Regions from separate parts of the Paenibacillus sp. TSM33 genome, predicted to be linked through region 3. Evidence: riboswitches for the same ligand, from Rfam matches in the RefSeq annotation. Region 3 holds a riboswitch; each other region holds the start of a gene.
What was found. A riboswitch is a leader RNA that binds a small molecule or an ion and turns the genes downstream of it on or off. The one in region 3 is predicted to bind glycine.

Region 1 (3,276 bases), on a different contig from region 3:
GGCCGCGGCAAGCGCATCGACATCCGTTACGCCGTCCGAACAGCCGATCTCCACGATGTCCAAGTCCAATCCGCGCGCATAGGCTGCCAATACCTGGCGTGCCTCTGGATGGACAGACCTTGATACGATAAGCTGTTTACGGCGCGTGGCTGCGGCGGCCAGTGAGCCCGCTTCCGCTAGAGCTGTCGCTCCATCGTACATGCTGGCATTAGCTACTGCCATGCCTGTCAATTCGCAAATATATGACTGGAATTCAAAAATGGCTTGCAGCTCGCCTTGGCTTACTTCCGGCTGATAGGGGGTGTAGGCTGTGTAAAATTCGGAACGTGAGGTGATGTGCTGAATGACGGACGGAATATGATGATCATAAATACCTGCACCAAGAAAGCTGGTATGTGTGTCTGTATTGGCGTTGTGTCTGGCCAGCTCGGCCATGTGGCGAGTTAAGGCTCTTTCGTCAAGCCGAGAGGAAAGAGGGAGTTCTCCTTGGTATCGAATAGCCTCTGGAATGTCACTGAATAAATCATCAATGGATGATACGCCCACCACACGCAGCATTTCGGTTTGATCTTGTTCGGTCATAGGGAGATAGCGATGCTGCTTCATAGATTCTGGCTCCTTTCGGAAAAGCAAAGTTTAAAATTGAAGATTAGTTCATCAATAGTCGTGAATTCAAAATCAAGAAGTATATATCAGACATGATCGCTTTTTTAGAGTGATGAGGATTAAGATCAGCGTGACCGTTTATAAAAGGGGGCTGGGACCACTTCCGCACGCAGGCGTTTACCACGAATTTCGACCTCCAGCGGTGTAGATAGGGTGCTAAAACGACTGTCCACCAGGGCCAGCCCCAGATTGCGCTTCAAGGTGGGCGATTGAGTCCCCGTTGTGACCTCACCGATATGTTGGCCCTCCGCGAAGACTGGATAATGAGCGCGCGGGATACCGCGGTCAATCATTTCCAGCCCGATCAGCTTGCGAGGAATTCCTTGTTCTTTCTGGCGTTGCAGTGCTTCCCTGCCGATAAAATCTCCTTTATTCAGCTTGACGAAGAAACCTAAACCAGCCTCAAGCGGTGAAATCGTGGCAGATAACTCCTGTCCGTACAGCGGCAGCCGTGCCTCAAACCGCAGTGTATCGCGAGCACCAAGCCCAGCGGGAATTAGCCCATACGATTCACCGCAACGAAGCAAACCATCCCACACGGCGGGTGCTTCCTCAGCAGGTATATAAAATTCAAAACCGTCTTCGCCGGTATATCCGGTTCGGGAGACGAGCGCTTTTGCTCCGAACAATTGCACGTTCTCATGGAATCGGAAAGATGCCAGATTCGTAATATCTGCATTTGTCACGGCTGCGGCAATACGTGCTGCTTCCGGTCCTTGTAATGCCAGCAATGCTATCGCATCAGATACATTCTCCAGATGAACCGATGTAGGTACGTGGCGCATGAGCCAATCCCAATCTTTGTCGATGTTGGAGGCATTCACAACGAGCATATAGCGCTCGGGTCCTTTGCAGTATACAAGCAAGTCGTCCACTATGCCTCCATCGGGGTAACACAGGAGTGAATATTGTGCCTGGCCCGGTTCCAACTGGCTGACATCATTTGTGGTTACCTGTTGCAAAAAAGCCTCGGCTTCTTTGCCCTCAACCAAAAACTCGCCCATGTGCGAGACATCGAATAAACCCGCACGTTGCCGGACGGCCTCATGCTCCTTTTGGATGCCGCTAAACTGAACGGGAAGCTCCCACCCGCCAAAGTCAATACAACGAACCCCGGGCTGCGTCCCGTAGGACGAAAATAATGGTGTTCTTCGCAAATTAGACATTTTTTCACTCCTATCCAGTGTAATCGGCTAAACAAAAAAGACAGGCTGAAAGAAACGTATAGACGGCAGTCCATACTCTTCTTTCAGCTCTGTCCTTGATACCAGAAAGTTACCCCGGTATGAACCAGGTTTCCTCTTGGGTGATCCGCTCTAATCGCGAATGCTCTCCAGAGATGCGTCCGGCAGAGGTCCTTTTGCCTGAGAGATTCACCTGCAATGCAAGTTTACTCCTTCGGCGCTACCTTTTGGATCAACGGTACGTTACCCGGTTTTGCAGATAACAACTTGATCCGATTCGCGTGCACAACTGTCTCACAAGCGACAACGGCTATGCGAATCTTTTTGGTAGTCTCTCCCTCCGCGTTCATCCGCGTTTGCAGTTGTCGGGGTATTTCCAAAAGCATTTGCTATAACCCATTAATACGCAAATTCATTCAAAATGTCAATAAAAATGTCATATAAAACAATCCAAAAAACATTTAATGTATAAATAAGGATATGTAAGCGTTTGTTACAAGTTATCATTTTTTAATATTCTATGCTATACGAGATAACATGAAGTATTTTTGTTAGTATTATTGACATGAGTGTTCTTGTTGTCATAATCTTAACCTGTCTAATACAGGTGATTAAAAACATTTTATTCATGTGGAAGTGAGGGGAAAGCAAGATGAGTGAAGTGAAACAGGAACTTTGGTATACAGACGAACATGAGTGGGTTCAGCGCACAGCGGACGGGACGTTGCGGATCGGCATTACAGACTTTGCACAGCATCAACTGGGTGATATTGTTTTTGTGGAATTACCTGAGGCGGGAGCAACGATTAAACAGGGGGCAGAGATTGGTACAATTGAATCGGTGAAGACTGTATCCGATCTTTTTGCTCCGGTGGCGGGAACTGTATTGAAAGTGAATGAAGCTCTGGAAAGCACACCGGAGCTGGTGAATGAATCTCCCTATGAGAAGGGATGGATGATCGAAGTAGAGATAGGCAATGATGTCGAGGAAGCTGTGGGCAAGCTGCTGTCTGCAGATCAGTACGAGCAGTTGATTTTGGATGAGCAATAATGAGCAATACAGGATGAAATATTAGCGCTTTATTCTAAATTTTTATATGGATATTGATTTGAATAAGAGCATCGTTAGTCCGCTCGCTTTGTGTATAAAATAGTCGCTATGTTCTGACATGGCGGCTATTTTTTTGTTGTCTTTTAGAAGACGTATTTACGTAACTCAATCAGATTTAGAGGAGAACTCCTCTATACAATTGCACAGATGTACAGCACTGTTTTTTCGACTAATTTCTATTGATATCGGTCATATTAAGAAGAATTATGCAGGTATAATGCCTTGTCGTTACTTTAAATTTAAATGTTGTCATCAATGTTCATGACGAAAGTACGTTTTCATTTCGTTGATGAAGATAGCGCTGTCATTTAGTAT
Region 2 (3,276 bases), on a different contig from region 3:
TCCACTGTAAAGCCTACATTACGCAGTCCATTGGAAAAATCAGAGAAGGCGCCCTCAATGACCCAATCTGCTGCCCCAGCTGTCTGGGCGTGCGTATTATCGAACAGCACCTTTTTACCTTTGCCGTCCGGCAACGTCGAGCCAGGTTGACTTGGATTGCCAGGATTAGGTTCACCCGGCTCGCTTCCATTCACCAGTTCCACAGCGCTCGGGCTTTTTACTCCACCAAAATTATTGTAGGCGCCAAGCGTACCTGTCACACGAATTTTGCTGCCAATCAGCTCAGGATGGCCTGTTAGCCCAAATTGCCCTCTGTACGCTGATGTCAGCTGTACATTTAATAGATTAGACGTGCTACGTTCACTGGCCTGGTCGGCAATCAGTACGTTAAAATCATTTGCAAACGGAGCAGAAAAATTAGCCGTTTTCGATCCGGTAGCATGTCCGACGATGTAGCCTTCCACCGTCACTGTACCTCCACTGCCTTGGCGCTGAAGTGCTTCGTCTACCGTCAATGCTCCCTCTGCCTTGACCTGACCGAATGGAACGAAGATCCCAATCAGCAGCGATACGATCGCTGCCAGATGCAGCACCCCTTTCAAGCGTGAACCTGTGAACCGCAAGCCTTTTACCATACGTCAATATCCCTCCTATAATTCCATAAATGTACTTGTCCTCTATCAGATTAGCTGTCAATCTTCTAATTCCTTCCTGATTTCATCCATAATTATGTAAATTTTAATCTTTGTTATCGAAAAATCGCCTGTTTATGTAAAATTTAATCCCTGCGATTGACACCGAGCACGGCATACATTACGCTAAGAAATATATGTAGAACGGTATACGCGAATGAAGATGACGGGAGAGTCTGTCCAGGGGCTTACACGCTGGCGGCACCGAAGGAGCAAGACGCCAGCACCCGGCTGGCGGATAATCTCTCAGGTCCATGTATCGTCATCTGACGCAACTCTGGAGAGAGCGCAAGCCACCCAAGGGGTAAGGCGGTAAGAACACCGCACGAAACTCTCAGGTAACGAGGACAGAGATAAGGGAAACTTCCTTATCCTGTCCTTTTTTGCGCTCACATTGTACGTCAGCATTAGGAACCGTCATAGCCGCGCACAAACGCGGAAATACCATATACTATGGTACTAGAACATACAGGGGGTCACACCATGCGTTTCAAAGATGTATTTTCCATTATCGGTCCGGCCATGACCGGACCTTCCAGTTCACACACCGCAGGCGCGGTGCGGCTTGCACGCGTTGCCCGTCACTGGCTCGGGTCGCAGCCTGACCGCGCCCGCATGACATTGTACGGCTCCTTCGCTGACACATACAAAGGACACGGTACAGACCTGGCGCTCATCGCAGGACTGCTTAATTACGATACGGACGACCATCGAATTCCAGATGCCGAGCAATGGGCGGAGCAGGCAGGAATGGACGTGGAATTTGCCGTCAGCGGCCTACCCGCGCCCCATCCGAACACCGTCCGTTTTGAGCTGTGGAAGGGTGAGGATCAGCGCACATTGCTGGGCTCCTCCATTGGCGGCGGCAGCATCCATGTCCAGCAGCTCAATGAATTCCGAGTCAACCTGACCGGGGAACTGTCTACGTTAGTGCTCCTTCACTCGGATAAACCCGGTACATTAGGTGCGGTGACTTCAGCACTCGGCGCTGCCGACATTAACATTGCCTATATGCATGTGGATCGCAAAGGCCGGGATGGTGAAGCACTTACAGCCATCGAAACGGACAGTCCTCCTACGGCTGAACTGATCGCAAAACTACGATCCTTACCACATATGTACGAAATTAAAATGATTAATTTGAAAAAAGGAGCTGAATCTGATGCGATTTAGCCATCTGCATGAAATCAGCGCCATATGCGCGGAGGAATCCACCACGATTGGCCGCCTGATGATTCAAGAGCAGGTACAAGAGACGAATACAACGGAAGAAGAAATCTTCCGCCAAATGTCTGAATATTATGAAGTCATGAAGGAGGCCGTTCATCGTGGTCAGACGCAAGACACCGTATCCCGCAGCGGATTAACGGGCGGCGACGGCAAGCGTCTGGCCGAGTATCTGCGGACAGGGGAAACCTGCTCCGGCGACGCCTCCGCACTCGCCATGGCTTATGCGCTCTCCGTGTCGGAGGTTAATGCGTCCATGGGGCGTATTGTGGCTACGCCCACTGCTGGCTCTTGTGGAGTCATCCCCGGTGTGTTCATTAGTGCGCAGGAGCGGTTCGGCTGGGATGATGAGCATATGGTGCACGGCTTGTTCGCAGCCGGAGCCATTGGCTACGTCATCGCCAATAATTCCTTCATTTCCGGCGCGGAGGGAGGCTGTCAGGCTGAGATTGGCTCAGCCATCGGGATGGCCGCTGGCGCGATGGTCGAGCTACGCGGCGGCACACCTGAGCAGGCCGTTCACGCCGTAGGCCTAGCGCTCAAGAACACGCTCGGTCTAATTTGCGACCCCGTCGCCGGACTCGTCGAGATTCCATGCATCGTGCGCAACGGACTGGGAGCCGTGACCGCACTTGCCGCAGCGGATATGGCTTTGGCAGGCGTGCGCAGCGCCATTCCGTCTGACGAAGTCATTGACGTAATGCTTGAAGTCGGCAGCGCAATGCCATCAAAGCACCGCGAGACCGCCAAAGGCGGCTTGGCCCAGACACCCACTGGCAAGCGTTTGACCGAATCACTGACACGCAACACACGGGCCAAGAAGCATAAGTCGTAGCTTCTAAGCTTTAAAAAATAAAAGAGCAAGCATGTCGTCTCTAGACGTATGCTTGCTCTTTTTCTTTTCAGTCGATTACAGATTACTGAACGGTCACCTGTACCTTCGTCATTTTACCTGCATATTTCACGGTAATTACAGCTTTGCCCTTGCCCTGTGCTTTAATGTTACCGTCTTTGACCGTCGCAACAATAATTCTGGATGAGGACCAGACAGCCGGCTTGGAAACATCTTTTTCCGACTCATCCTTATACGTGGCTGTAGCTGTAACCTTAGCCAACTGCCCTGCCTTCAAAGTCAAGGCGACTTCGTCCGTTTGTAAGTATTTAAGCGTATCAACATCAACAGGCACGCTGATCACTTTCCCACCGAACTTCGCCTGAATGTTAGCTTTACCGTAGCTGACCGCGGTAACCTGACCCTTTTTGACGGTGGCTACCTTATAATTGGAGGTTTTCCATTCAGCTTGAGTTGTAACATCCTTTTCTTTACCATCACTGGATTTAACCACAATCGCAATCG
Region 3 (3,276 bases):
GGAATATCCCAACTATATGAACCGTTATTTTGAAGAGAATAATATTGTGATCCAAACAGAATCCGGCGATGCCGAAATTTTGAAAAATAACACGGTCGATTTTATCTCATTTAGCTACTACATGACCTTGACCGTATCGGCAGGTCCAGAAGGAGAGAAGGCAGCGGGGAACCTGATTGGCGGTGTGAAAAATCCATATTTGCAGTCTTCCGACTGGGGATGGCAGATCGATCCGATCGGCCTGCGTGTTACACTAAATACGTTTTATGATCGGTATCAAAAGCCGCTGTTCATCGTAGAAAATGGCCTGGGTGCGTATGATAAGGTAGAAGAAGACGGCTCTGTGCATGACACATATCGCATTGATTACTTGCGTCAGCATATTGCCCAAATGAAGGAAGCGATTGCTGACGGTGTTGATCTAATTGGTTACACCAGCTGGGGTCCTATCGACCTTGTGAGCATGTCTACGTCCGAAATGTCCAAGCGCTACGGATTTATTTACGTTGATCTGGATGATGACGGTAACGGAACGCTTCAACGCTCCAAAAAGGACTCATTTAACTGGTATAAAAATGTGATAGCAACCAACGGTGAAGAATTGTAATTCCATATCGTTTTGACGGGTACAGCAGAGAAAATCCTCAGGATGCAATCTGCTGTACCCGCTTTTTGTATAGATACCCTATCGATTCTTTCAGAGGGCTTCACAAATTTTTCACTTGTAATAAACTGAAATTTTTCTGTATAATGAATAAAAATTTCATATGTCTGGTTGATGTTTGCGGGAGATGGAATGAAAGTTCCAACCGAAGGGGCAAAACTCTCAGGTGCTTAGGCTGATTTACAGCAACGAGCAGGGACCGTAAACGGACAGAACTCTGGAGAGACCCTTAATTGGGCGCCGAAGGTGCACCGCAGATCACATCTGCTTAAACTCTCAGGCAAAAGGACAGAGACGCGAATAACCTGTGACAGGGAGTGCCCTAGGCTTTTTATGAGCTTTTAGAGGTGAATCCTGCACAAGATGGTTGTATTTTTCGTGCCTTTAACCTCTCCAGGAGTCGAATCAACAGATTTGACTCTTTTTTGTTTTCTAATATGCTGGAGGAGCGGGTTGAAATGAATTTGGTACATGTGTTAGAAACGATTAGCAGTTGGATATGGGGGGCGCCTCTCATCATCCTTGTGATGGGAACGGGGTTATGGCTGACCATACGTCTAAAAATGTTGCAGGTATTCCGCCTGCCCCTGGCGATCAAGCTCATCGGTAAGGCACCGAACGAAGGTAGCGGGGATGTAAGCAGCTTTGCGGCTTTGAGTACGGCTCTGGCGGCTACCGTCGGTACAGGAAGTATTGTCGGTGTAGCAACAGCCATTAAGCTGGGCGGGCCAGGGGCCTTGTTCTGGATGGTCGTTGCAGCCTTTTTTGGGATGGCGACGAAATACGCAGAAGGTGTACTTGCGGTAAAATACCGGGTGAAGGATCGGAATGGACAATTCTCCGGCGGTCCGATGTATTATATTGAAAAAGGCCTTGGACGCCGTTTTAAACCATTGGCAATGTTGTTTGCTTTTTCGGGAATGCTGGTAGCGTTGTTCGGAATTGGAACATTTCCTCAGGTCAAGGCGATTGTATCTTCGACTGAAAATAGTTTTGGCGTTCCGCCGATTGTAACAGCATTGACTATTGCTGTCCTTACAGCTCTTGTGACCATTGGAGGACTCAAAAGCATTGCCAAGGTATCGACGAAGGTTGTTCCTTTTAAAACAGGACTATATGTACTGATTTGTATTATTGTACTGATTCGGTTTGCTGACCAGCTTCCTGCTGCCATCGCGCTTGTGCTTCATTCGGCATTTTCAACTACATCGGCAACGGGTGGATTTGCAGGAGCTACGATTATGCTGGCGATGCGCAGCGGGGTAGCCAGAGGTATTTTTGCCAATGAGGCTGGATTGGGCAGCGCACCGATTGCAGCCGCGGCTGCCAAAACCAAATGGCCTGCAGAACAAGGGCTGATTTCCATGACAGGCGTATTTATTGATACGATGGTTATTTGTGTGATGACCGGGTTGACGTTACTGGTTAGCGGGGTGTGGAGCGGGCCTACCGATGCAGGCTTGATGACTCAGCAAGCCTTTTCCAGTGCATTTCCGCTGGGAGCAGAGCTGCTCACCATCATCCTGATTATGTTCGCATTCACCACCATGCTCGGCTGGAACTATTACGGGGAACGCTGTGTTGAATACTTGCTTGGGGTTAAGTGGATCAAGCCTTATCGTTATTTGTTCATTGTACTGGTTGGCGGGGGCGCGTTCATTAAACTGGATGCGATTTGGCTGCTGGCGGATATTTTTAACGCAATGATGGCTTTTCCAAACCTAATTGCACTGCTCGGCTTGTCGGGAATTGTCGTTGCAGAAACCCGAACCTATATGAATTCTTTGTATCCTAATAAGGACAAGGGTATTCTTGCAGGTGCCAATGTAGGGGCGGCTATCCAAGTAGAAGAAAAAGGACAAACGGTGAATTCATAAATACTAAAAGGGAGTGTTCTCAGCCATCACAGGCTTGAGGACACTCCCTTTTAATTGTTATAACGATGCACGCAAAATAGCTAAAATATCTTCCTGTTTCAGCTTTTGATAATTACCGAAACCTCCGTGCTCCATTTCACGGGCCGCAATGCTTGCGATGTTTTCCAATTGTTCATCATTAATGTTGTAATCGGCCAGGGTAGAAGGGGCACCAAGACTTGTCCAGAACGCACTTAGACGGTCAATACCTTCCAAGGCAATTTCTCTGTCAGTTTTACCTACAGTGTCCAAGTCGAACATACTGAGCATCAGCCGCTTCATGCGTGCAGCATCCTGATCCACTGTATGTCTCATCCAGTTGGGAAACAGAATCGCTAGACCGCCAGCATGAGGAATATCATATACAGCAGATAGTGCATGTTCAATGGTATGCGAAGCCCAATCCCCGAAGTAGCCCATTTGCAGCGTACCGTTCAGGGCAATCGTCCCAGCATATAATATCGTTTCGCGATGCTCATAGTTGTGCAAATCCTCCAGCAGCTTAGGTGCCGTTTCAATCACATGGTAATCTCTTATCTTGACTAGCCCATTAAATATCTGACTTGGCCATGTAAGCTATTTGAAATGACGATTAACCATTATACAAGAAAAGAATAAGGGGAATCAAGTGAAGCTAATCTTTGATCGCTCCAGCGGCAAGATCGGAAATAAATTGGCGGCTGATGAAAAGAAACA

Region 1: it holds a riboswitch for glycine, as region 3 does, so the genes downstream of both, gcvT (glycine cleavage system aminomethyltransferase GcvT) here and ACN6NF_RS19315 (alanine/glycine:cation symporter family protein) in region 3, are expected to answer to the same signal.
Region 2: it holds a riboswitch for glycine, as region 3 does, so the genes downstream of both, sdaAB (L-serine ammonia-lyase, iron-sulfur-dependent subunit beta) here and ACN6NF_RS19315 (alanine/glycine:cation symporter family protein) in region 3, are expected to answer to the same signal.

Annotation. Positions count from the first base shown of each region.
Region 1 covers NZ_JBLZXB010000017.1:1,406,422-1,409,697, reverse strand. Annotated here, with positions in the region: gene gcvPA (aminomethyl-transferring glycine dehydrogenase subunit GcvPA) at 1-606, opposite strand, end outside; gene gcvT (glycine cleavage system aminomethyltransferase GcvT) at 732-1,832, opposite strand; glycine riboswitch at 1,912-2,008, opposite strand; glycine riboswitch at 2,009-2,110, opposite strand; gene gcvH (glycine cleavage system protein GcvH) at 2,503-2,901, shown strand.
Region 2 covers NZ_JBLZXB010000005.1:14,344-17,619, reverse strand. Annotated here, with positions in the region: gene ACN6NF_RS01740 (DUF6359 domain-containing protein) at 1-635, opposite strand, end outside; glycine riboswitch at 850-964, shown strand; gene sdaAB (L-serine ammonia-lyase, iron-sulfur-dependent subunit beta) at 1,176-1,865, shown strand; gene sdaAA (L-serine ammonia-lyase, iron-sulfur-dependent, subunit alpha) at 1,855-2,754, shown strand; gene ACN6NF_RS01725 (Ig-like domain-containing protein) at 2,837-3,276, opposite strand, start outside.
Region 3 covers NZ_JBLZXB010000018.1:67,759-71,034, reverse strand. Annotated here, with positions in the region: gene ACN6NF_RS19320 (glycoside hydrolase family 1 protein) at 1-607, shown strand, start outside; glycine riboswitch at 776-860, shown strand; glycine riboswitch at 872-966, shown strand; gene ACN6NF_RS19315 (alanine/glycine:cation symporter family protein) at 1,123-2,541, shown strand; partial or broken gene ACN6NF_RS19310 (NADH-dependent alcohol dehydrogenase) at 2,599-3,102, opposite strand; gene ACN6NF_RS19305 (carbohydrate ABC transporter permease) at 3,215-3,276, opposite strand, start outside.